4 regions of the Neobacillus sp. GCM10023253 genome follow, and region 4 is predicted to be linked to each of the others. Evidence: riboswitches for the same ligand, from Rfam matches in the RefSeq annotation. Region 4 holds a riboswitch; each other region holds the start of a gene.
What was found. A riboswitch is a leader RNA that binds a small molecule or an ion and turns the genes downstream of it on or off. The one in region 4 is predicted to bind lysine.
Positions count from the first base shown of each region.

Region 1: another riboswitch for lysine. It lies ahead of ACFPA1_RS12925 (amino acid permease); the one in region 4 lies ahead of ACFPA1_RS16825 (aspartate kinase).
Region 2: another riboswitch for lysine. It lies ahead of ACFPA1_RS11965 (ABC transporter substrate-binding protein); the one in region 4 lies ahead of ACFPA1_RS16825 (aspartate kinase).
Region 3: another riboswitch for lysine. It lies ahead of dapA (4-hydroxy-tetrahydrodipicolinate synthase); the one in region 4 lies ahead of ACFPA1_RS16825 (aspartate kinase).

Region 1 covers NZ_JBHSHV010000009.1:35,918-38,122, forward strand. Annotated here, with positions in the region: gene ACFPA1_RS12920 (YitT family protein) at 1-334, opposite strand, end outside; lysine riboswitch at 605-794, shown strand; gene ACFPA1_RS12925 (amino acid permease) at 896-2,205, shown strand, end outside.
Region 2 covers NZ_JBHSHV010000008.1:272,843-275,047, forward strand. Annotated here, with positions in the region: gene ACFPA1_RS11960 (M20/M25/M40 family metallo-hydrolase) at 1-498, opposite strand, end outside; lysine riboswitch at 679-863, shown strand; gene ACFPA1_RS11965 (ABC transporter substrate-binding protein) at 932-1,726, shown strand; gene ACFPA1_RS11970 (amino acid ABC transporter permease) at 1,824-2,205, shown strand, end outside.
Region 3 covers NZ_JBHSHV010000015.1:26,099-28,303, reverse strand. Annotated here, with positions in the region: gene ACFPA1_RS18755 (D-2-hydroxyacid dehydrogenase) at 1-284, opposite strand, end outside; lysine riboswitch at 500-680, shown strand; gene dapA (4-hydroxy-tetrahydrodipicolinate synthase) at 793-1,680, shown strand; gene ACFPA1_RS18745 (sulfite exporter TauE/SafE family protein) at 1,882-2,205, shown strand, end outside.
Region 4 covers NZ_JBHSHV010000012.1:539,483-541,687, forward strand. Annotated here, with positions in the region: gene ACFPA1_RS16825 (aspartate kinase) at 23-1,240, opposite strand; lysine riboswitch at 1,344-1,521, opposite strand; gene uvrC (excinuclease ABC subunit UvrC) at 1,588-2,205, opposite strand, start outside.

The sequences.
Region 1 (2,205 bases), on a different contig from region 4:
CAACCCCTAGGCCGGTCAAAGCTCCGCCAAATATTGATGAGAGGATGGTATCTTTCGCGACAGGAAATACTGGCACTAAATAAAGTCCTAAAGAAATAACGAACACTGAAAAGATTGAATTAAAGATAAATCTTTTTCCCAGCATTTTATAGCCAATGATTAAAAGGGGAAGGTTCAACAAAAGATTAGCCACTCCTGTGTTTATGGGGGTAATCATTCCTATTATCATCGAAATACCGCTCATCCCGCTACTTAAAACCTCGTGAGGGATGAGGAAAAGATTGAATGCAGCTACAATTATAAAAGAGCCGATAATAATTCCAACCATCTGCATGAATATTTCTCCTGTCTTTCCACTATTTATTTAAAAAAATGATAACGATTCATAGCTAGGATGTAAACTAATTAATATATTTAAAAAACAATTAATTATCTGGAAATAGCACCCGAAAATTAAGTTGAATAATTATAAAAGCATATTACATTAATATTCATCTTACAAAAACCCCTAATCCCTCGTTTCCAATATATAATATTGACAAATTTATTAAAACGTATATACTCTAGTAATATATCATTCTTAATATTAAATCCTCATCAAAACCGATGAGGTAGAGGTCGCGGTTTTTATTAGTAAAATGGACGAAACGCAGAGATGTTTTTGACTCCGTTTGAAAGGAAAAGCTGCCGAAGTGTGTTTTTCTCTCTGGAGAAACATGCTGGGGCTGTCTCCGAACAGGAACAGAACTGTCACGTATAGACTTACCAGCTTTACGTGTTGAGCTATCTTTCGGAAGGTATGATGCGGGGTATATACAAATGCCGTCGAATCTGCTTCGAGGGCATTTTTTATTCCAAACTCCTTCCAATAAAAAAATTTAAAGGAGTCATAAACATGCAAACAGCGCAGGTAAGAAAAGACGAAATATACACTAGGCCCACGGGTCCAAAAAATGATAAAAATGAATTAAGACGGAGCTTAAAGTCCCGCCATCTTACAATGATTTCTCTTGGCGGAACTATCGGGACCGGATTATTTCTTGCCAGCGGCGGTGCTATCCATAGCGCGGGACCTGGCGGAGCGATTCTTTCATATCTTGTTATTGGCATTATGGTTTATTTCTTAATGCAAAGTTTAGCTGAAATGGGTGCCTACATGCCGGTAGCAGGAAGCTTTAGTACCTATGCTACGAAATTCGTGGATCCATCCCTTGGTTTTGCCCTAGGCTGGAACTATTGGTACAACTGGGCCATTACGATTGCAGCAGAACTTTCTGCAGTAACAATGATTATGAAATTTTGGTTTCCAGATTCTCCTTCACTATTGTGGAGCAGCATCTTTTTAGTTATCATGTTCTTGTTAAATTATCTTTCTGTTAAGGGATTTGGCGAGGCGGAATATTGGTTCTCATTAATTAAAGTTGTAACTGTTGTGATCTTTATCATTGCTGGTACGTTAATGATTTTTGGAATTATGGGAAATGAAGCAATTGGCTTTAAAAACTTTACAGTTGGAGATGCACCATTCCATGGCGGATTCATGGCCATGCTTGGAATCTTTATGGCAGCTGGATTTTCCTTCCAAGGAACTGAACTTTTAGGTGTTGCAGCAGGTGAAACAGATAACCCAGAAAAATCAATCCCACGTGCAGTAAAGCAAGTTTTTTGGCGAATTCTTTTATTCTATGTGTTAGCTATTCTTGTTATCGGTCTTATTATTCCTTATACAAATGAAAACCTTGCTAATGGAGATGTTGCTGTAAGTCCATTTACGCTTGTTTTCCAAAAAGCCGGAATCGCATTTGCTGCTTCTGTCATGAATGCAGTCATTTTAACAGCTGTTTTATCAGCAGGTAATTCAGGAATGTATGCATCGACTCGGATGCTTTGGGATTTGGCACGTCAAGGAAAAGCACCAAAATTTCTTGGTAAATTGAACAAAAATGGTGTGCCAGTTAATGCTTTAATTGTAACAGCATTAGTCGGAACACTTGCTTTTCTGGCATCCCTTTTTGGCGATGGTACAGTTTATGTATGGCTTTTAAATGCTTCAGGTATGTCCGGCTTTATCGCGTGGTTAGGAATTGCGATTTGTCATTATCGCTTCCGCAGAGCTTATGTGGCACAAGGCAAAGACTTAAACTTATTGCCATATAAATCAAAGTTGTTCCCATTTGGCCCAATCTTTGCTTTTGTTGTTTGCGC
Region 2 (2,205 bases), on a different contig from region 4:
AAAGACGATGTTTCCATCAAGCTCTTCCGGATGCTCAGAATAGTATTTTAATAGATAGAGGTGGCTGGCTACTCCACTTTTCATATCGAGTACCCCTCTACCAAACAACCAGTCGCCCGAGTCTAAATGTTCCTTCGCCGAGGCAGGCAGCTCCTCCCTCTTTAACGCAGCCATTAGTTGATCCGGAAAACACGCATGTTCTTTTAGGTGATTAAAATCATCAATTCCAACCGTGTCCATATGTCCCATCAAAATGACCGTACGGCGGCTATTCCCTTTTGTACCTTTGACAAATGCCAATACATTATATCTTTCATGTTCATCCTGAATGGTTTGAGACATCGTCATGTGAGAAGGATTTTTTGAAAAATAAGGAAAAGCAGAAATAAATTTATATAAATATTGGGCAATTGTTTTTTCACCCTTTGTATTCACAATACTTTCGATATTCACGAGTTGGTTCGTGAATGCCAATACATCCTCACGGCATTGCAGCATCATTCTGACCCCTTTTTTTTAAGATTAGTATTGTAGAAAAATGTATACCAATTAACAAATTTTCGTCAAGTCTTTTCAAATGGGGAAATATTCTAGTAAATTTATACTTGATTATGTATAAATATTTACTTATACTAATTATTGCGAAAAGAATATTAATTCCTCATCTTTAAGCTTTTGAGATGAGGTAGAGGTCGCGATTTATATTAGTATCCTATTGGAGATTCAGTGAAATCTATGAAAATAGGAAAAAGGATAAATCGCCGAAGCCTCTGAAATCACTGTTTTCAGAGGGCTGGGGCTGTACTCGAAATGGGGCAGAACTGTCACAATTCTCACGAGAATTGTGGAGAACTATCTAATTCAAAGCTTTTAATGAGGGTGTCAGGCACCGTCACATGGACGGTGCTTTTTATATTAAAAAGGGGGAAGCATCATGAGAAAACTTATGATATTAGTAGTTTCTGCATTACTTTTGATTCTAGCAGCGTGCGGATCGAAAGAAACAGCTAAAACAGACCAGGCAAAGGGTGAAGATTTAGGCCTAATTAAAGAGGGTACACTATCGTTTGCGATGAGCGGGCAATATCCGCCATTAAACTTTAAGAAGGATGACAAATTAACTGGTTTTGACGTAGAAATTGGTAATGAGATTGCCAAAAGAATTGGTGTAAAGGCAAATCCTGTGACTAATCAATGGGAAACTATCATCCAAGGTTTAAAAGCTAAAAAATACGATGCAATTATCGGAAGTATGACAGCAACACCTGAACGTGATAAACAAGTAGACTTCACAAACCCATATTATTTATCCGGCGCCCAAATCTTTGTGGCTGAGAACAACAGTAATATTACTTCAAAAGATGATTTAAAGGGAAAAACAATCGGCGTCATCCAGGCAAGCACTTGGAAAGATATGGCCCTTGAACTATCCGATCAAGTAAAAGGATATCCATCTGATGTTAACGCTCTTCAGGACTTGGCAATTGGCCGTTTAGATGCCGTTATTACTGATAAAATCGTCGGTTTGAATGCGAAAAACGAAAAAGGTTTAAAAATCAAGCCGATTGGCAACCTGCTAAATGAGGACCGCGTTAGTGTTGCGGTTGCAGAAGGTAACAAAGAGCTTGCTGATAAAATCAACAAAGCCATTGACGACATGCAGAAGGATGGCACTTACGAAAAAATCAGCAAAAAATGGTTCAACGAAAACTTACTTGAAAAGTAAGCACCCGCACATCTTTAAGACGCAAAATAGGAAAATTGGATAACGTAAGCTCCATGCTTGGGGCTTACGTTTTTTCAAAGGAGGTAGAAATGAAATCATGACTTTTTGGCAAAATATTATCGGCATCCTCAGTGAGCATGGTGTTGCCTTCTTGAAAGCCTCATGGATGACGATTTCCATTACAATTATTTCTCTGCTATTTGCATTAATCATTGGAATCATCTTTGCCAGTTTTAAAATCTCTTCTATCAAATTTCTTAATTGGATTTCTGATATTTATATTGGGCTTATCCGCGGGACTCCGTTAATCGTTCAAATTATGTTCCTATATTATGGAATCGCGAATTTTCTAACCCTTGACAGCTTTACAGCCGGCGCGCTTGCGTTAAGTATTCATACTGGGGCGTATATAGCAGAAATTTTCAGGGGGGCTGTCCAATCGATCGACCGCGGGCAAATGGAAGCTGCAAGATCGCTAG
Region 3 (2,205 bases), on a different contig from region 4:
CCAAACGTACAAACTGTCCTTGTTAAAAGTACACGATCGTCCCAGGTCTTTTTATATAAAAAGCGGTCAACTCCCGCACCGAGCGAGTGCACCCATTTTAAATGACTGTAATCGTAATCCGATTTGAGATTAAAAGATACAAGTGCATCCGCCCATTTCAAATTCTCCTGAGTGGCTTCATCCTCCGGGATATAACGGATATTCTTTTGGACGCCCGCATTTTGGATGTATGCCCGAAGCTCCTGATACATGGGGCTGACAATTAAAATATTTTCGATTTTCACAATAATTCACCTCTTCAACATTAACTCCATTTTAAGGATAATTGGGAAAAAACTCAAAAAAAATCGTAGGGCTGTTAATCTCTGCTGCCCTCCCCATGCTATATAACTATCAATAAATATACGATTTTAGTGTTTTTTATAAAAACCCCTTGAACAAATAGGAATATTCTGTTATATTAATTTTAATTACATACTTCTTACTTCATACCTTATGAAGTGAGGATAGAGGCGCAAAGACCATCAGTAAACCATCCAAGGGTAATGGGACCCGTTGACGGTGGCGGAAAGGGGAATTTGCCGAAGCTTCTGAGGATCTCATTGTTCCGGGAGCTGGTTCTGTTATTGAATAAATACAGAATTGTCATATAGGAAACTATATGGAGGGCTATCTCACGCAGGGGAACTTGTAAAATTAACGTTTCTGATGCAGCTAGTGGGCCCTTCCCGCAGCTGCTTTTTGCGTTTGGCCTTACCTCTTTTTAAAAATAATTTTAAAAGGGTGAAATTTATGTACTTTGGCCAAGTTTTAACAGCAATGGTGACTCCGTTTGATCAGGATGGCGAAATTGATTTTAATGCGACGAGAGATTTAGTAAATTATTTATTAGCGAATGGTACTGACGGGTTGGTTGTTTGTGGAACAACCGGTGAGTCCCCTACCTTATCAACTGAGGAAAAAGTGGCTTTATTTAAATTTGTGGTTGAAGTTGCGGACGGGAGAGTTCCCGTTATTGCAGGGACTGGCTCAAACAACACAAGAGCCTCAATCAGTCTAACAAAGCTAGCAGAAGAAGTCGCTGTAGACGGCATTATGCTCGTAGCCCCATACTATAATAAACCATCCCAGGAAGGCATGTATCAGCATTTTAAAGCGATTGCTGAATCTACTTCTCTTCCGGTAATGCTTTATAATATTCCAGGACGCAGTGTCGTCAATATATCTGCTGAAACGGTCATCCGCCTTTCTCAGATTCCTAATATTGTAGCGGTTAAGGAAGCTAGCGGCCACTTGGATGACATGGCCGAAATTATTAAACAAACTGATGATGACTTTTCTTTATACAGCGGTGATGATGGAATGACCTTGCCGGTGCTTTCGATTGGCGGCGTTGGTGTGATTTCCGTTGCATCTCATATTATCGGGAATGAAATGCAGGATATGGTGTCACGCTTTAAAAATGGGGATTTAGCAGGCGCCGCTGATGCACACCGTGAATTACTGCCAATTATGAAAGCTTTATTTGCAGCACCAAGCCCAGCACCTGTAAAAGCATCCCTAAATATGAAAGGGATCAATGTCGGCGGTCTGCGCTTGCCGTTAATTCCTTTAAACGAAGAGGAAACCAGAACACTTCAGAATGTCCTATTGCAGAATAGCGAACTGGAAGTTATTTAGAGTGATACCCGAAAGCAGGACAAATCGAGCGGGCTCCCGTTCGATTTGTCCTGCTTTTTTTAATTTCTGCTTTTCCCCTCTATCCTCACTGCAAAAATATTTCTTTAATAAATTCAGAAAAGTGTTTACAAAACCCTCTCCAAACTCTATAATTCACATATATTTACTCGGAATTAGTCACAAAAGAAGGAGGCCCCCAACATGAGCATAGGAATTGCATTAATGGGATTATTAGTTGGGTTATTGGTAGGTTTAACAGGGGTTGGAGGGGCAGCATTGTTAACCCCAGTGCTCATCATGGTCGGAATTCAGCCTTCCATTGCGGTGGGAACGGACCTAGTATACAACTCCATTACCAAACTGTTTGGAGTCATTCAGCATTGGAGACAGAAAACAATTAACTTTAAACTCATGAAGTATCTTGCAATCGGAAGTGTCCCAAGTGCAACAGGAGCCATTCTCATCCTTCAGGTTTTTGAAAAATATTTCCACAATCAGGAACAAATTATCAAACATGGACTTGGC
Region 4 (2,205 bases):
TCGCCAATCGGCGAGTTTTCATTTAATTTTGCCCAAGTTCAAATGCTTCGTGCAGGGCTTCTACTGCTTTGAGCATATTTTTTTCTTCTACTACAGCTGATACTTTGATTTCTGAGGTGCTGACCATCTTTACTGGAATATTGCTGTTCGCAAGAACCTCAAACATTTTCGCAGCCACACCAGGATTAGAAATCATTCCGGAACCAACAATTGATACCTTTGCCAGTTTATTCTCAGCATCAAGCTGGTCATAGGCAAGTGTTTCTTTATTGTTTTCGAGCACATTTAAGGTTGGGATCCAATCATCGGTATGGATGGAAAAGGAGAGATTGGCTGCGCCCTCATCTGTTGTGCTTTGAATAATAATATCCACGTTAATGTGATTTTTGGCCAATGTCGTAAAAATAGTTGATAAGCTTGTTAATGAATTTCTAAGCCCTAAAACAGTAACCCGTGTAATTCCATCTTCAAACGCGACTCCGCGTACGACTAAATTTTGTTCCATCGTTGCTTCCCCCTCAATTACAGTTCCTTCAACCTTCTCCATGCTAGAGCGGACCTCAAGCCTTACATTATAATTTTTTGCAAACTCGACCGCTCTTGGATGTAGAACTCCCGCACCCAGATTGGCCAGTTCAAGCATTTCATCATACGATACTGATAATAATTTCCGAGCGTTCTTGACATAACGGGGATCCGTTGTAAATACCCCGGTTACATCGGTATAAATATCACATTTATCCGCATTTAGCGCAGCCGCCAACGCAACTGCAGTTGTATCAGAACCCCCGCGTCCGAGCGTAGTGATTTCCCCGACTTCAGTAACCCCTTGGAATCCGGCCACAATAACGACTTTTCCAGCATCAAGCTGGTTTTGAACAGCATCAGTGTTTATTTTCGAAATCCTTGCATTGCCGTGAACAGGCTCTGTCATAATTCCAGCCTGCCAGCCTGTAAAGGAAACAGCCTCCAGACCTTTTTGGTTTAAGGCCATTGAAAGCAATGCGATCGTTACTTGCTCACCTGTTGAAAGCAGCATATCCATTTCCCGCTTATTCGGCTGCTCGGATATTTCCTTTGCCATATTAACAAGCTGGTCCGTTGATTTTCCCATCGCCGAAACAACGACCACTACTTGGTTTCCACATTCCTTTTCCCCCCGCACACATTCTGCGACATTTAGAATTTTTTCAATGCTGCCAACGGAGGTTCCGCCAAATTTCTGTACTATTAAGCCCATGTCTTCCCCTTCTCTCAGTCATTCTTGTAAAAAAATAAAAAGCAATGGGAGCATATCCCATTGCTTTGAAAACACAAAATTAACATTTTCGCGTTAGTAGACAATGAAAGATAGCGCTCCAAGACAACGGTCTTGACAATCCGGCATTTTTTCAATGACGAACCAGCAAGGAAAATAATGAGTGTTTCCCAACTTCGGCGAACATTCCCTTTCAAAGCCCATCGTTGAAGCTCATCCTTCTCCGGGCCTTTACTCTTGAAGCTCGCACCTCTACCTTCACTTTACTTATAAAAGTGATAGTCTATTAAATTTTTATTCATTATAGCATAGTAATACTAGAGTGACAATTATTGTGACTGAAGTTTTTTTATTAATTCTTCTGCCACATTTTTGGGGATGCCAATCCCTCTAAATTCCTCAAGGGTTGCCTCTCTCATTTTCTTAACGGAGCCAAATTCCTTTAATAGCTGCTTCTTGCGTTTTTCGCCAATCCCAGGAATGTCGTCAAGTAAGGATTGGAATGCAGTTTTACCGCGTGTCTGCCGGTGGAAGGTAATCGCAAAGCGGTGAACTTCATCCTGGATTCGCTGGAGTAAATAAAATTCCTGGCTATTCCGGGCAAGCGCTACAATTTCTAATGGATTCCCATACATAAGCTGTGATGTGCGGTGCTTCTCATCCTTGACCAGTCCAGCAAGAGGAATGTCCAGCCCCAATTCATTTTCTAGTACATCGCGGACAGCTTCTACATGCCCCTTTCCACCGTCAATGATGATCAAATCAGGCAGCGGAAGCTCTTCCTTTAGAGCCCTCGAGTATCTTCGTCTCGTTACCTCTCTCATCGATTCATAATCATCCGGGCCTTCAACAGACTTAATTTTATATTTCCGATATTCCCGCTTGTTTGCTTTGCCGTCTGTAAAAACAATCATCGCTGACACCGGGTCTGTCCCTTGAATGTTAGA